One region of the Peribacillus sp. FSL P2-0133 genome, then DNA from elsewhere that is predicted to be linked to it. Evidence: riboswitches for the same ligand, from Rfam matches in the RefSeq annotation. Region 1 holds a riboswitch; each other region holds the start of a gene.
The links. A riboswitch is a leader RNA that binds a small molecule or an ion and turns the genes downstream of it on or off. The one in region 1 is predicted to bind S-adenosylmethionine.

Region 1 (4,741 bases):
GATGCCACTAAATTTCCTGCCCAAACAGCACTCGCCATGGCCACAAGAATGGGAGCCGAAGCGATAGGCATGGGCCATACAGGATCACTGGAAGCTGGTAAAAAAGCAGATTTTATCACCATTTACCCTTATGACAAAGAACACCTGCAGCCGTTGAGTGAAGCCTATTCGCACCTGCTTTATGCAGCACGCGGAAATGATGTATGTGATGTATACATCGATGGCAAGATGGTCGTGAAAGAAAGGCGCTGCTTAACGATCGATGAAGAAAAAGTAATCGCCGAAACGAATCGTCTGCAAGGTACCCTATCACGATAACACTGATGGGAAACAAACGAATGCACAGAAAAAGGAGCTGCCATTTGCAGCTCCTTTTTTTATGGACTCAATGATGCAGATGGGCTGTGGGAGTGATGTAGGACGGAATGATCTTTTTTGAGGCCCTTATTATTCGGTTTTAGTAAGGAATAGTTCGCATCGAATGGCAGTCAAAAAGGAATTACCGCAAGTATTGTGGAATAAATTGTTCTTAACACTTAGAAATCCGTCGTGAGTCCAGTTTCTTGGAAATATGGAAACAAAGTAAGCCAGTTAAAAATATTAATAAGAAAATAGGTATGGCAAAAACGGTTAAAAACGAAAAAAAGAAAAAAATGCTGCTGACCGCAAATATTAACCAACTGGTAATCAGCAAGCAACTGGATAAAAAATCTTTGACAGCATGGATCATAGAATCACCACCGTATGAAAATCGACGTATTAATTATACACCATTTTCCTAATTTGTTACTTGGAGGGAAAAGGAGGGCGAGATGAATGGAAAGTGAATCTTCGTTGTTAAAAGAGCATCTGTATGAGCTGGAGGAGAAATTGTTAAAAACTGAAGTCCGTACATCACCAGAAGAGCTTTCATTATTATTGAAAGATGATTTCCTTGAGTTCGGCAGTTCGGGTAACATATGGTCTAAAAGCGATTTTTTGGGGCAAGAGGGAGCCGGAGCGGTGAAAATGACACTAAGTCAATTTGATATGCATCCATTGTCTGAGGATACCGTGTTAACTACGTACCGGATTTTTGATGAAGATAAAGAGGAACATACCTTAAGGAGTTCAATCTGGAAATGTACGAATGGAAGGTGGCAAATGTTTTTTCATCAAGGCACAAAAACGAAAGGGCCCAGTTAAGCCTATTATTTATGAAAAAAAATATCATAAAAATGCGTAAGTAAAATTAGGTTTGCTTGCTTAAAAACTATTTTACTAAAATGATAGAGGTGAATGAAGTTGATCTTTCGTACCATTGATACGGACAAAGATAAAGATATTATCATTAAATTCAGGAAAGATTCCTATGTTGTAAGTTTTGGATCTGAAGATGGTTTTGGAGATGAAAATACATATCTGCAACGAATGAAAGAACGGGTCCGCAAATTTCCGGATGGACAGGTGATCATTGAAAAGGACCAAGAACCGATTGGACAAATGGAACTTCAAATTCGTGAGTATGAAGGAACGGAGATTGGCTATGTGAATCTTTTTTATCTTATTCCCGATTACCGCAGTAAAGGCCTTGGCAAGGAATTGGTTCGCTACGCAGAAAACTTTTTCAGGCAATTTAATGTATCCGAATATCATTTAAGGGTTTCTCCGGAAAATGGAAGGGCGATTCGTTTATATACGAAATCAGGCATGATGAAGATAAGGGAAGAAAATGAAAAATACCCTGTATGGAGAATGAGTAAAACATTATAAAAACGAAATAAAATTATATTAATATAATTTATAGAGCGTCAATTCACTATACTATGAAAATGTTTAGAACGAAAAAAATATGGTTGACTTTAGAGAAATTAGAATATATAGTGAAGGACATAATTAAATATAACGTTAATTCTTATCAAGAGATGTGGAGGGACTTGGCCCTATGATACCTCGGCAGCGGGTTTTTACTTTTGTAAAAATACTGTGCTAATTCCAACGGACGAAAGTTTGAAAGATAAGAAGGAGCTTTTCTTAGATAATTAATTTAAGAGTTTACTCTTTTTTATGTCTAAAAGAGGCCTCTTCTGTCTGATGACGGAAGAGGCCTCTTTTGTTTATTCAAAATGTATATGGTTATTTGGATTATTGGTGCATTTACTCGTAAATTCCAAAAATTTAACCCTAACATTATGAAACTTTGCAAAGCTCTTCTCTGGATAATGAATTCGTACAAATAAACAGCATGGGGGGAGATTGGATGATTGAGTTTCAAAATGTCAAAAAGGTTTATCAAACAAAGAAACAGACTGTCGAGGCTTTGAAGGGCATTAATTTGACGGTTGAAAAGGGGGATATATTCGGTGTAGTCGGTTATAGCGGGGCCGGGAAGAGTACGTTGATCAGGTTGGTCAATTTGCTTGAACATCCTTCAGATGGTTCGGTGATTGTTGGGGGCAAGGATTTAACCAAATTGAACGCGAAGGAATTGCGGGCAGAAAAGAAAAAAATCGGGATGATCTTTCAGCATTTCAATTTGCTAAACTCAAAGACCGTTTTTGATAATATCGCCATGCCGCTGATTTTATCGGGAACCCCTGGTAAAGAAATCAAAAAGCGGGTAGGCGAGCTGTTGGAGTTCGTTGGCTTATCAAGCAAAGCAAAGAGTTATCCGGAACAATTATCCGGCGGTCAAAAGCAGCGGATCGGCATTGCGAGAGCATTGGCTACAAATCCATCGATCTTATTGTGTGATGAAGCTACATCGGCATTGGATCCACAAACAACGAGTGCTGTTCTGCAGCTCTTAAAGAAAATCAATAAAGAATACAATATTACCATTCTGCTAATCACTCATGAGATGTCTGTCATCAGGGAAATTTGCAATAAGGTAGCGGTCATGGAGGGCGGATGCGTCGTTGAACAAGGTTCGGTTTTCGAAGTGTTTGCGAAGCCGCAAACGGATATTGCAAAAAACTTCGTGAGAACGGTCATACATGACGAAATTCCACAAAGTTTCCTAAAAAGCATAGGGTCCCATATCCCGATTATTTGGAAAATTAATTTTATTGGGACTACTTCGGGTACTCCTTTACTTTCAACCATCTCGAAGAAATATGATGTTCATTTAAGTGTCTTATCAGCCAATATTTCTGAAATTCAGGAAACGCCTTTCGGGAATTTGATCATCGAAGTGACCGGGAACAAAAATGAGGTGGACAAGGCTTATCAATATATTAAAGATGAGGGGATTCTCGTCCAGGAGGTGCAGATAAATGGGTAATACGCTTTGGGGAATGGAAATAACGGCAGATCAGCTGTCGACAGCTTTCGGTGACACACTTTATATGGTAGCCATCTCATTGGTATTTTCCGGATTGATTGGGCTTCCGCTCGGTATCCTGCTTGTCATTACAAGAAAGGGTCACATCCTGGAGAATAAATGGGTCTTTAATGTATTGAACCCGATCATCAATATATTGCGGTCGGTTCCTTTCATCATCTTGCTTGTAGCACTTATTCCGTTTACAAGAATGATTGTAGGCAGTGCAATCGGAACGAATGCGGCCATTGTTCCGCTAATCTTTTACGCGGCTCCTTATATCGCCAGGCTTGTGGAGAACTCCCTGTTGGAAGTGGACAAAGGGATCATCGAGGCAGCTCAGGCGATGGGGGCGACGACATGGCAAATCATTTATCGCTTTTTGATTCCCGAGGGACTCAGTTCGTTGATCCTTACATTTACAACAGCGACAATCGGGCTTGTTGGATCTACGGCCATGGCAGGTGCCGTCGGTGCAGGCGGGGTCGGAGATTTAGCTTTGGCTTACGGTTATCAAAGGTTTGATACGATGACGATGATCGTCACAGTGGCGGCGCTCGTGATCATCGTTCAATTATTGCAATCCACCGGGAATTTTGTTTCAAGAAAAATCAGAAGAAGATAAAAATAACAGGAGGTAGGAGAAATGAAGAAAATCTTATTAACGATCATAGTATTGGCATTGGCCATCGTGTCTGCAGCATGCGGGAAAGAAGAAGGTGCATCAGGCGGTTCGGATGATGTGAAAACAGTAAAAGTCGGTGTCAGCAGCGGGGATACAAGAACATGGGAATACATTGTCGACATAGCGAAAGAGGAAGGGCTTAATATCGAACTGGTCACTTTCAATGATTATATCCAACCGAACCTTGCTTTAAGTGAAGGTGAAATTGATGCTAATTCATTCCAAACGGTCGCTTACTTCGATGAATTCGTTCAAGATCAAAATCTAAAATTAGAGGCCATCGGGTCGACTGTCATTGCGCCTATGGGCCTTTATTCGAAAAAACATAAAAATCTCAAGGATCTTCCGGATGGCGCTACGATTGCCGTTCCGAATGAAGCAACAAACTTTGGCCGTGCACTACTTCTTCTTCAGGAAGCTGGATTGATTACATTGAAAGAGGAATTCAATGGATCGGGATCATTGGAAATTATTAAGGAAAATCCGAAAAACTTGAAAATCCAACCTGTTGCTGCAGGCAATACACCGCGTCTATTGGATGATGCCGATGCTTCAGCCATCAATAATAACTTTGCTGTCGAAGCAGGCCTTACTTTAAAAGATTCTTTATTCCATGAAAGTAAAACGGCGAAACCATATATTAATATCATTGCAGTTAAAAAGGGTAATGCCGATCGTCCTGAACTGCAAAAATTAGTGGAGCTTTATCAATCGAAAAAAGTGGAAGCGTTCATTGAAAAAACGTTTAAAGGAAA
Region 2 (4,741 bases), 2.3 Mb from region 1:
ATGCAATTCGATGAGGTGGAAATTGAAACAAACAGGCTTTTGCATTTAAAAAATCTTTTTATTGAATTAACTTTTCCCAACCTGACAATAAAATAACACCTCCAGCTGCCGTTTTCCATTATAATTAAATGAGAAACTGTATATATGGAGGTAATACATATGATCACTCATTTTCAATGGGCACCATTGCATAAGAATCTGCCAGGATGGAGAATTTCCTTTTATTTCAACAAGCAGGCAGTCCAAGCCTTGTATCATAAAGATGGATCCATCGAGTGGACAGCCAACCCGCCTTCCGAAACAGATGAAACCAAACTCAAAAGCATGATACATGATTTAATGATCTTCCATGTATATGAATGAACCTAATCAGAATAAAAAAAACTCCTTTGCCTAAACTAAAGAAAAGGCTAGGAGGGATTAATTTTGGATAAAGAAAAAATGACATTTTTGAAGGATACCGAATATAATGGCAAGGACTCCGTTTACCTGGATATCGACCGTATCATCAATGAAGGAATGGCGGGCGGAAATGTGTATGAAGTCGCAAACCTTCAGAACATCGAAGAAGCACATGATTTTTATGATGAAACAGATCCCAACGAAAATAAATAAATTATGTGGGCTCTCTTATGGAGAGCTCTCCTTTATTACTTATCCCGTTCATCTCCCGCTTGCACTACATTCCCCCTATAAAAAGTCCGTCTTTTATAAGTAATCAAGAAAAACAACTTCCTGGATGGAAGTTGTTTGAGTGACAATTAGAAAACCCAGACAGTTAAACGGATAACATTCAAATATTTCCATTATCCCTGGCAATCAAAATATTTTCTTTTAATATCGATGTAACGATATGCTCTGAATCCCATTCATGCCCAGATATCTCGATAAGGGGATAGCGATTCGGTAAAACGACCTGCTGGATTTCATGAACGGTCAGCCCTTGAGAATGCAAGCGTAAAATTTCACCTTGGAGGTTTTCCAAATAATCCAGCTTTTTTCGAAACATGTCCTTCCCATCAGGGACATGCCCAGCATGGCAGCAAAACACTTCCCCAAAGTCATATTGAAGTAATCTTTTAATGGAATCGATGATGACCGGGACAGACTCTTCCCGTAAGACAAGCTTTGTTTTTGGTGTTACGAAAAGGTCTCCTGAAAAGAGCATGCCACTATTGTGATTCAAATACACCATATGGTCCTTTGCATGACCAGGGGTAAAAATCGGCTCCCACGTTTGGGTGCGGGAATGAATGGCCCTCCCTACCGGCTCAGCTTTAAAGGCGTCTCTCTTTCCCCAGAAATTTTTACGATATTCAGGATATACAGCATCCTTTGCACAAACCTCAACCGACATCGGATGAATGAAAAGCGGGACCTTTTTATGTTCCTGTATCCATGCAGCGCCCCCGGTATGGTCTTCATGATAGTGAGTCAGGGCCACTGAGTCGAAGTCTGCGGTCTCATAGAATGGAATAAGCTCTTCCAATAAAATCTGTGCGCCAGTATCTATCAATAGACCATCCGTTAAAAAGACATAAACACTCATCCCCGATTTGTTCCCGCCAGGAGTCCCGTTCACACAAACCACATCATTTATCGTGTTAATCTCTAACATTCAATTGCCTCCCCATCATTACACAAAAATAGTTTCATCTTCCTTTTTTTAACTTTACTATAATAAATGTATTACCACTTCACCTTTTTGACAAGGAAATTTTGGAATAATTAACCTGGACGTAAATGCTGGATTATTGCATAATAGCCCTTTTTTCACGAATCATTTTAACGGACCTTACTAAATTTTAATAACAAAAAATCATCCCAAAATTTCAGAAACGATTGACATTGTCGGATTTTACAAATAATATAGATTATATTAAAAAACTTGAAATATTCTAAAATAATAATTTACTTATCAAGAGTGACGGAGGGATCAGGCCCTGCGATGTCCGGCAACCGCCCTTAAGGAATGGTGCCACTTCCTGCAGAATGATTGCATTCTGAAAGATAAGACGAGATATAATTTCGCTGCCTCTTTCTGAATGATAGAGGCAGTTTTTTAATGTTTAAGGGGGAAAGCTCATGATTGAAATCCGTTCAGTCCGAAAGGAATACGTCTCGAAGAAAAACCGAGTTATCGGAGTGGATAACGTATCTTTAACCATTCAAACTGGAGAAGTGTATGGAATTGTCGGCTACAGTGGAGCTGGAAAAAGCTCATTACTCCGCTGCTTGAATTTGCTTGAACGTCCGACAGGTGGAAATATCATCATCGACGGCATTGATTTAACCTCTTTATCAAGTAAAGAGCTTCGTAAACAACGTCAAAAAATCGGAATGATATTCCAACACTTTTCACTGGTCAGCTCAAAAACTGTTTATGAAAATGTCGCTTTCGCCTTAAAGGCCGCGCATCGATCGAAGGATGCCATCAGGTTACGTGTATTGGAATTGTTGGAAATCGTAGGGCTCAGCGATAAGAAAGATGTCTATCCGGCGCAGCTTAGCGGTGGACAGAAGCAACGGGTAGGCATAGCCCGTGCCTTAGCAAATGATCCCACTGTACTATTATGTGATGAAGCGACTTCAGCCCTTGATCCAACAACTACAAAAGCGATTTTACAATTATTGAAAAAGATAAGCAGTAAGATTGGCATCACCATCGTGTTGATTACACATGAAATGGAAGTGGTCAAAGAACTATGCCACCGTGTCGCCGTCATGCAGGATGGCCGTGTAATTGAAGAAGGTTCCGTTTATGAAATATTTTCACAGCCTAAGCAGGAGTTAACGAAGCAATTCATTAGCAGTGTTCTGGATTTCGAACTCCCTCCGCACTTGATTGAAGAAAGTAAAGGTACGATCATTAAAATTCAATTCGAAGGGCAAACCGCCGGTGAGTCGATCCTTTCGGATACTCTCCAATCCCATTCAGTAAAGGGTAATATTTTACACGGTAAAATTGAGTATATCCAGGATGTCCCTTTAGGCATTTTAATCATCGAGTTATTAGGCGATGCCGCTCAAATTCATTCGGCATTGCAATATATAAAAAATCGTTCCAGTTCTGTGGAGGTGTTAAAACATGTCACTGCTTGATTCCATCGTCAATATTTTACCTGATCTTAATAAAGCCTTTCTTGAAACGATTTATATGGTCGGCGTTTCCCTTGCAGTAGCCCTGCTGATCGGTTTACCGCTTGGAGTATTGCTGTTTACGACAACAAGGAATTTATTTTTTGAGAATAGCATCGTGAATCGATCTCTAGGATTCGCAGTCAATATTGTACGTTCAATCCCGTTCATCATTCTCTTGGTCGCCCTCCTTCCTTTAACGGATCTTCTAACTGGATCGACGATAGGGCCAAGAGCGGCTTCTGTATCCCTGTCGGTGTCCGCAATACCTTTTTTTGCAAGAATCGTTGAAACGGCATTACGTGAAATAGACAGAGGAGTGATTGAAGCTGCAATTGCCGTAGGTGCCACTCCATGGATGATCATTAAGGATGTACTTCTTCCAGAGGCAAAACCGGGTATCATTCAAGGACTGACATTAACGACCATTTCGCTTATAGGTTACTCAGCAATGGCAGGGACAATCGGCGGTGGCGGAATTGGCGACCTGGCCATCCGGTACGGTTATTACCGTTATGACAATACAGTCATGATCACGACGATCGTCGTGCTGATCTGCCTTGTGCAAATCATTCAAATGGTTGGTGACAAGGCCTCATATATAGTTAACAAACGATAGGGATCAGTCATTTTTCAATGATTCAATACATTTCATTACTCAGGAGGAATTTCAAATGAAGAAAATAGCTTCGTTATTATCAGTCTGTGCACTTGCCCTTGGCTTGACAGCATGCGGGAGCGATGATGCATCCCCAAAAACTGAAGACAAAAAAGAATTGAAGATCGGGGCGACTACCGGTCCCTACGCCGATATGGTTAAAGAGGCCATCAAACCAGGTCTGGAAGATCTCGGTTACAAAATAGAGATCGTCGAATTCACCGACTATATCCAGCCGAATAAGTCCCTTGGCAACCATTCGATCGACGCCAACCTCTTCCAGCATAAAGTATACATGGATAACTTCGCTAAAGAAAATGATTTAAAGCTTTCCGACCTTATCATAGTTCCAACAGCACCAATGGGCATATATTCGAACAAGTATAAATCATTGAAAGAAATTAAAGACGGTACATCCCTTGCAGTGCCCAATGATCCGGTTAACCTCGCACGTGCACTTAAAGTGCTGGTGGATGAAGGGCTGATTGAAGTCGATCCAGATGTCGACCCTTTAAAAATATCTGAAAAGGATGTAACGAAAAATCCAAAAAACATCCAACTCAAACCATTGGAATCCGCTCAATTGCCTCGGGCAACAGACAGTGTTGACCTATCAGCGGTCCCTGGCAACTTCGCTCTTGCAGCGAAAATGGACCTCCAGGATGCCCTTGTTTTAGAAAAAATGCCGGATATGTATCGAAACGTTGTTACAGTGAATACAAAAGATGTAGACTCTCAATTTGCCAAGGATATTAAATCAGTAGTGGAATCCGACCAGTTCGAAAAAGTCATCGATGACAAATTTGCCGGATTCGGAAAACCAGACTGGATGAATTGATCAAAATAATCGAGGCCTACTTCCCATTTATTGGGAGCAGGCCTTTCATTAAGGAAAAAGTGGCGGCCGCCATGGAAAACCTTAAAATCCTTACAAACCACGCAAGC
Region 3 (4,741 bases), 1.6 Mb from region 1:
ATTATAAATATACGGATTCTTATTTCGAATGGCTAAGAGTGATTAATAACTTGATAGATACCATCGAATTGAACCATGCTGATGTATGGGATGAGCTTTCCGTCTATTACAGGGATGCATATGCAGGTCTTTTAGAAGGAACGCACCTAATCAAAGATTTAAGTCCTGTCGTGCCAAGGTTACTGGAAAACTGGCTCAAAATCGCAGATGGGGAGCTCTCGCTGTTTGCGGCGGCATCCGCGTTGTCCTGGAATGAAATCTTCCCGGATACGATCAATGCGCTGGTCATTCAGGATGCAGAAAGCCTGTTGGCGAAATCGCCTAAATTAGGAGGCGGACTGGAAGCGGGAGAGAAACTGTTCAATTCCATTATCCAGTGGGCTGAAGATAATGATTTAATGGTTGGCAATAAGCTTAAATGGATGGTCGAGGGGCTTAAGGATACCGAAAACTTCAATCTTCTTCTTGTAGGAAGTACAGGAAATGGCAAGACATCCTTCATTCAGTCAATTGTTGGCGAGAGCATTGCCGCTGAAGATCATTCGTCATTAGTCAGTGTCAAAGACGGGGATGATTTGGAAATCCTTGAAATTACCGATACAGATAGAAAGGTTGTCATGGAGCTAACTGAATTGGATGAAACACGCCGCCAGCGTGGGACTATTGTTGATGTGACAATCATAAGTGACTACCTAAGAAATAATGGTCTGCGATTATTGGATACACCGGGGTTCAATGGGGAAAAAAGCGTGGAATCAGATTTCCAAGGCTATTTACATGGCAGTGATGGACTGATGTTCGTTCTTGACGCCCGGGCGCCTTTCACCGGCAGCGAACGGGATCTGTTATTGGAAATTCAAATGATGGCTCCGAAACTGCCGATTCATTTCTTGTTAAATAAAATGGATACGATATACAGTGATCAGGTGGCAGTCCGGATGGAAGACGAAACATGGGATAAAGTGAATGCATATTTCCCGAATGCGAAAGTATTCGCTTTCTCCAAACTGTATGATAGCAAGCAGCAATTGAAGGACCTTTCAGCCTTCCTTCAATCGAATTATCAAGAGGATAATTGGAAGGAAAGAAGATCTGAAAAAATCCTAGCATTCATTCGTAAAACTTTATCTTATCTGTTAGAAAAACGGGCAGCCAATGAGCGGAAATGCGAGCATTCCATCTCTTGGAATGAACAGATGGAAGTCAAACTGAATGGGGCGGTCAATCAACTGGCTGATTTGGAAAAAGAAAAAAGTGAAAATATCATAAGGTCGTATCGTCTGCTTAAGGATGAAGTGAAAAATCAGCTTTCTTCTAAAATTCCTGAATTACTGAGGGATTGCTCTAAATCATTAACGGAAAGCAGTGATTTCAGTCAGGTCCATGTACAGTTAAACCAAGAAATGAATGAGCGGATTCAAAACTTCATTTCTGATAAGATCATGCCTCAATATTACCGTTCTCTTCAAGACTGGATTGCCAGTTCTCAAATGGAGTTCTCACAAAGCCAGCAGTTTATGGATGAGATGAGTGCCGGATTCAATGAATTATACAAAGAAGAACGGATTACGCTTGCAGGTGACTTCAGGGTATTGGATGACTGGCGCCGTGATGCCGATCGGATGACAAGCAGTATCCGCATCGAAAACGTTAATATCCTTTTGCGCAGGACTCCATCACAATTGCTGCTTAAAGGAGCAGGGAAGCTGTTTGGGGCGATACCGCAAAATAAAGCCAATATGTACAATCGTTATAAGAAATATCTGGAAAGTGAAGATTACCTGGATGTTGCGGAAATGATCACGGAACGTTTCCTTACCCAATTTGGATTGTTTGAAAAATCTTTGGATCGGGACATCGCACTTTTCTATCGCAGTTCATTTGCCTTACTTCAAAAAACGATTGAACAAACGCAGACCGAGATAAAAGACTTCCAGGCTGCATTGGAGCATATGAAAGAAAATCCGGAAGTTTACCGTGACCCGATCACTTTGTTCGAAGTGAAATTAAGGCAGTTGGAGAGGCTTGAAAAAATCGAGAAAAAGCGTCTAGCCCAGCTTCAAAGAAAATAAAAAATAACGGGGAACATTTCAAATATTCAAAAATCTATTGACTTTACGACTATATCCCTATAAAGTGATAATTACGAAAACGTAACTCAATATATCTCTTATCAAGAGTGGCGGAGGGACTGGCCCTAAGATGCCCAGCAACCGTTCCATTAGGAATTGGTGCTAAATCCTGCAAAACAGAAATGTTTTGACAGATAAGAGAGGGACAAGTCTGCAAAACAGCCGATTAAACCTCTCTATATTAGAGAGGTTTTTATTTTGGGATTTACACCGACTTAACTGATAAGACTAATTAGAAAACATGGAGGGGAAACAAGATGAGAAGGTCTATTAAAGGGATATTTATTTCAGCCATCGCTTCGGCTTTGCTTTTAACGGGTTGCTCTACTGGGCAGAGTTCCACAGAATCGAAGAAAGAAGAAAAAGTATCATTTGAAAATGTACCGGAAAGATTTGCAGATGGGGATGGAGCCAAGATCAAAGTGATCCGTAAAATTGGCGGTGATGATCATACGGCCCAATACCTGGCGGGGGCGAAGGAAGAAGGAGAAGCACTCGGATTCCAAGTGGATACATATACAGCCAATGGTGATACGGCTAAATTTCATGATGCGATAGCGCAGGCATTGGAGGAAGATTACGACGGCTATATCATTTCCCATGGTGATGATGCAGCAACTGTGAATGACGTTCAAAAGTTGGTTGATGCAGGTAAAAGCGTTGTCACGTTCGATTCAATAAGCGATCTATCTAAAATAGATGGTGTGACATTAACTTCACAGGATGATGAAGCGTTGGCAACACTGGCTTTTGATAAACTGATAAAAGAGCAGAAAGGTGAAGCGGCAATTGCATATCTTTGGGTGGATGGTTTCCCACCAATGGTAAGAAGAAATGCAGTCTATCAGGAAAAACTAAAAGAAAATCCTGGGATTAAAGAAGTCGAAAGATTCGGAGTGGCATCTGCCGATACTTCGGTTCAGACACAAAATGCTGTAGCCGCAATGCTGAATAAATACCCTAAAGGTAAATTGGATGCCATTTTCGCAACATGGGATGCCTTTGCCATCGGTGCAGCCCGGGCGATTAAAGAAGCGGGCCGAGATGAAGTGAAGATATATGGAATTGATGTATCTAACGCAGATCTCCAGGAAATCCAATCGGCAGATAGCTCATGGTCCTACACGGCAGCAGTCGATCCCAAGTTGATCGGTGCAGTTAATATGAGGATATTGGCTAAAAAATTGGCGGGCGAAGATACGCCGCAAACCTATGACTTAGAGGCTTCACTTATTTCACAAAAGCAAGTCCAAGCTTCAAAAGAAGCGGTAAACATGGCAAATCTGTCTGGTATTGTCGATGGATGGGGTGAATCTACGGAATTTGAAGAAGATTGGATGAAAGTTTTGAAGGATCATTATAAAAAGTAAAAAGAGACACTCTCTTTCAAGTAGAAGGGAGTGTCTGTTCAATAAGGGGGAATGGACATGGGCACGCAACTAGAAATGAAGAAGATTTCGATTGAATTTCCGGGGGTGAAGGCGCTGAGTGAAGTTGATTTTTCCGTACAATCAGGGACAGCCCACGCATTGGTCGGTGCAAACGGAGCAGGGAAATCGACGTTAATGAAAGTTTTATCGGGAGCCCATGTTCATTATTCAGGTGACATTTTTATTGATGGGATGAGGCGGGATATCCGCTCGCCAAAAGCGGCTCAGGAACAAGGCATTCAAATTGTTTATCAGGAAGTGGATACAGCCCTCATCCCTTACTTAACGGTTGGGGAAAATGTAATGTTGAATGATATGGTCCAAAACATGGGGAAAAAACAGAGGGTCCAATGGAAAGAGCTGCACAAACAAGCCTCTTATATTCTTGAAGATATGAAAATTCGTGTCCCTTCGAAAAAGCTGGTAAGAGACCTTACCTTGGCCGAAAAACAGATGGTCCTGATAGCAAGAGCCGTTTCGACAGAATGCAAATTCCTGATTCTCGATGAGCCAACTGCTCCGTTAAGTCATACGGAGACGACAGAGCTTTTTCGAATTGTAACTGAATTAAAGCAAAAAGGCGTGGGAATCATTTTCATTTCACATCGTCTGCCTGAGATTTTTGAAATCTGTGAGGAAATTACGATCATGAGGAATGGGGAGCGTGTCACTTGTCGAAAGAAGGAGGACATAACCCGTAACGAAGTGGTAGAGAATATGCTCGGTAAAGCCATGGATGACCAGTTTCCAGAAGTCAATGCTTCGATCGGAGACGTCATTCTGGAAGTTAACGGATTGTCAGATGCCGAGAAAGTCAAGGATGTCAGTCTGAATATTAAAGCAGGCGAGATAATCGGCTTGGCAGGGTTAGTCGGGGCGGGAAAAACGGAACTCTGTAAAACCCTTTTCGGTCATGCTTCGATCACAGCGGGGGAAGTAATCCTGAATGGTCGAAAGCTTTCTTTGAAATCACCGCACGAAGCAGTAAAAAGCGGTCTGGCACTTGTACCTGAGGAACGCAGGAAAGAAGGGGTCCTCGTTCAGGAATCAGTCTCGGCGAACTTGACCGCAGCCAGTCTCGGCAAATTCTGCAAGACGTTCAGCTTCGTGGATCGTAAGGCGGAAAAGGAAAAGGCGAAGGAAATGATCGTAAGTCTCGGCATTAAAACTCCTTCAGGA

Region 2: linked by a shared signal. The riboswitch ahead of MKY17_RS05900 (methionine ABC transporter ATP-binding protein) and the one ahead of MKY17_RS22905 (methionine ABC transporter ATP-binding protein) in region 1 are both predicted to bind S-adenosylmethionine.
Region 3: linked by a shared signal. The riboswitch ahead of MKY17_RS02655 (sugar ABC transporter substrate-binding protein) and the one ahead of MKY17_RS22905 (methionine ABC transporter ATP-binding protein) in region 1 are both predicted to bind S-adenosylmethionine.

The regions. Positions count from the first base shown of each region.
Region 1 is NZ_CP150254.1:4,760,399-4,765,139, reverse strand. It holds gene MKY17_RS22925 (amidohydrolase family protein) at 1-318, shown strand, start outside; gene MKY17_RS22920 (hypothetical protein) at 564-782, shown strand; gene MKY17_RS22915 (DUF4440 domain-containing protein) at 817-1,185, shown strand; gene MKY17_RS22910 (GNAT family N-acetyltransferase) at 1,285-1,752, shown strand; SAM riboswitch class I at 1,892-2,003, shown strand; gene MKY17_RS22905 (methionine ABC transporter ATP-binding protein) at 2,240-3,262, shown strand; gene MKY17_RS22900 (methionine ABC transporter permease) at 3,276-3,926, shown strand; gene MKY17_RS22895 (MetQ/NlpA family ABC transporter substrate-binding protein) at 3,948-4,741, shown strand, end outside.
Region 2 is NZ_CP150254.1:1,232,263-1,237,003, reverse strand. It holds gene MKY17_RS05920 (YheC/YheD family protein) at 1-96, shown strand, start outside; gene MKY17_RS05915 (YheE family protein) at 160-363, shown strand; gene MKY17_RS05910 (hypothetical protein) at 427-615, shown strand; gene MKY17_RS05905 (MBL fold metallo-hydrolase) at 794-1,618, opposite strand; SAM riboswitch class I at 1,913-2,017, shown strand; gene MKY17_RS05900 (methionine ABC transporter ATP-binding protein) at 2,086-3,102, shown strand; gene MKY17_RS05895 (methionine ABC transporter permease) at 3,089-3,757, shown strand; gene MKY17_RS05890 (MetQ/NlpA family ABC transporter substrate-binding protein) at 3,813-4,634, shown strand.
Region 3 is NZ_CP150254.1:540,913-545,653, forward strand. It holds gene MKY17_RS02650 (GTPase domain-containing protein) at 1-2,072, shown strand, start outside; SAM riboswitch class I at 2,168-2,273, shown strand; gene MKY17_RS02655 (sugar ABC transporter substrate-binding protein) at 2,390-3,502, shown strand; gene MKY17_RS02660 (sugar ABC transporter ATP-binding protein) at 3,560-4,741, shown strand, end outside.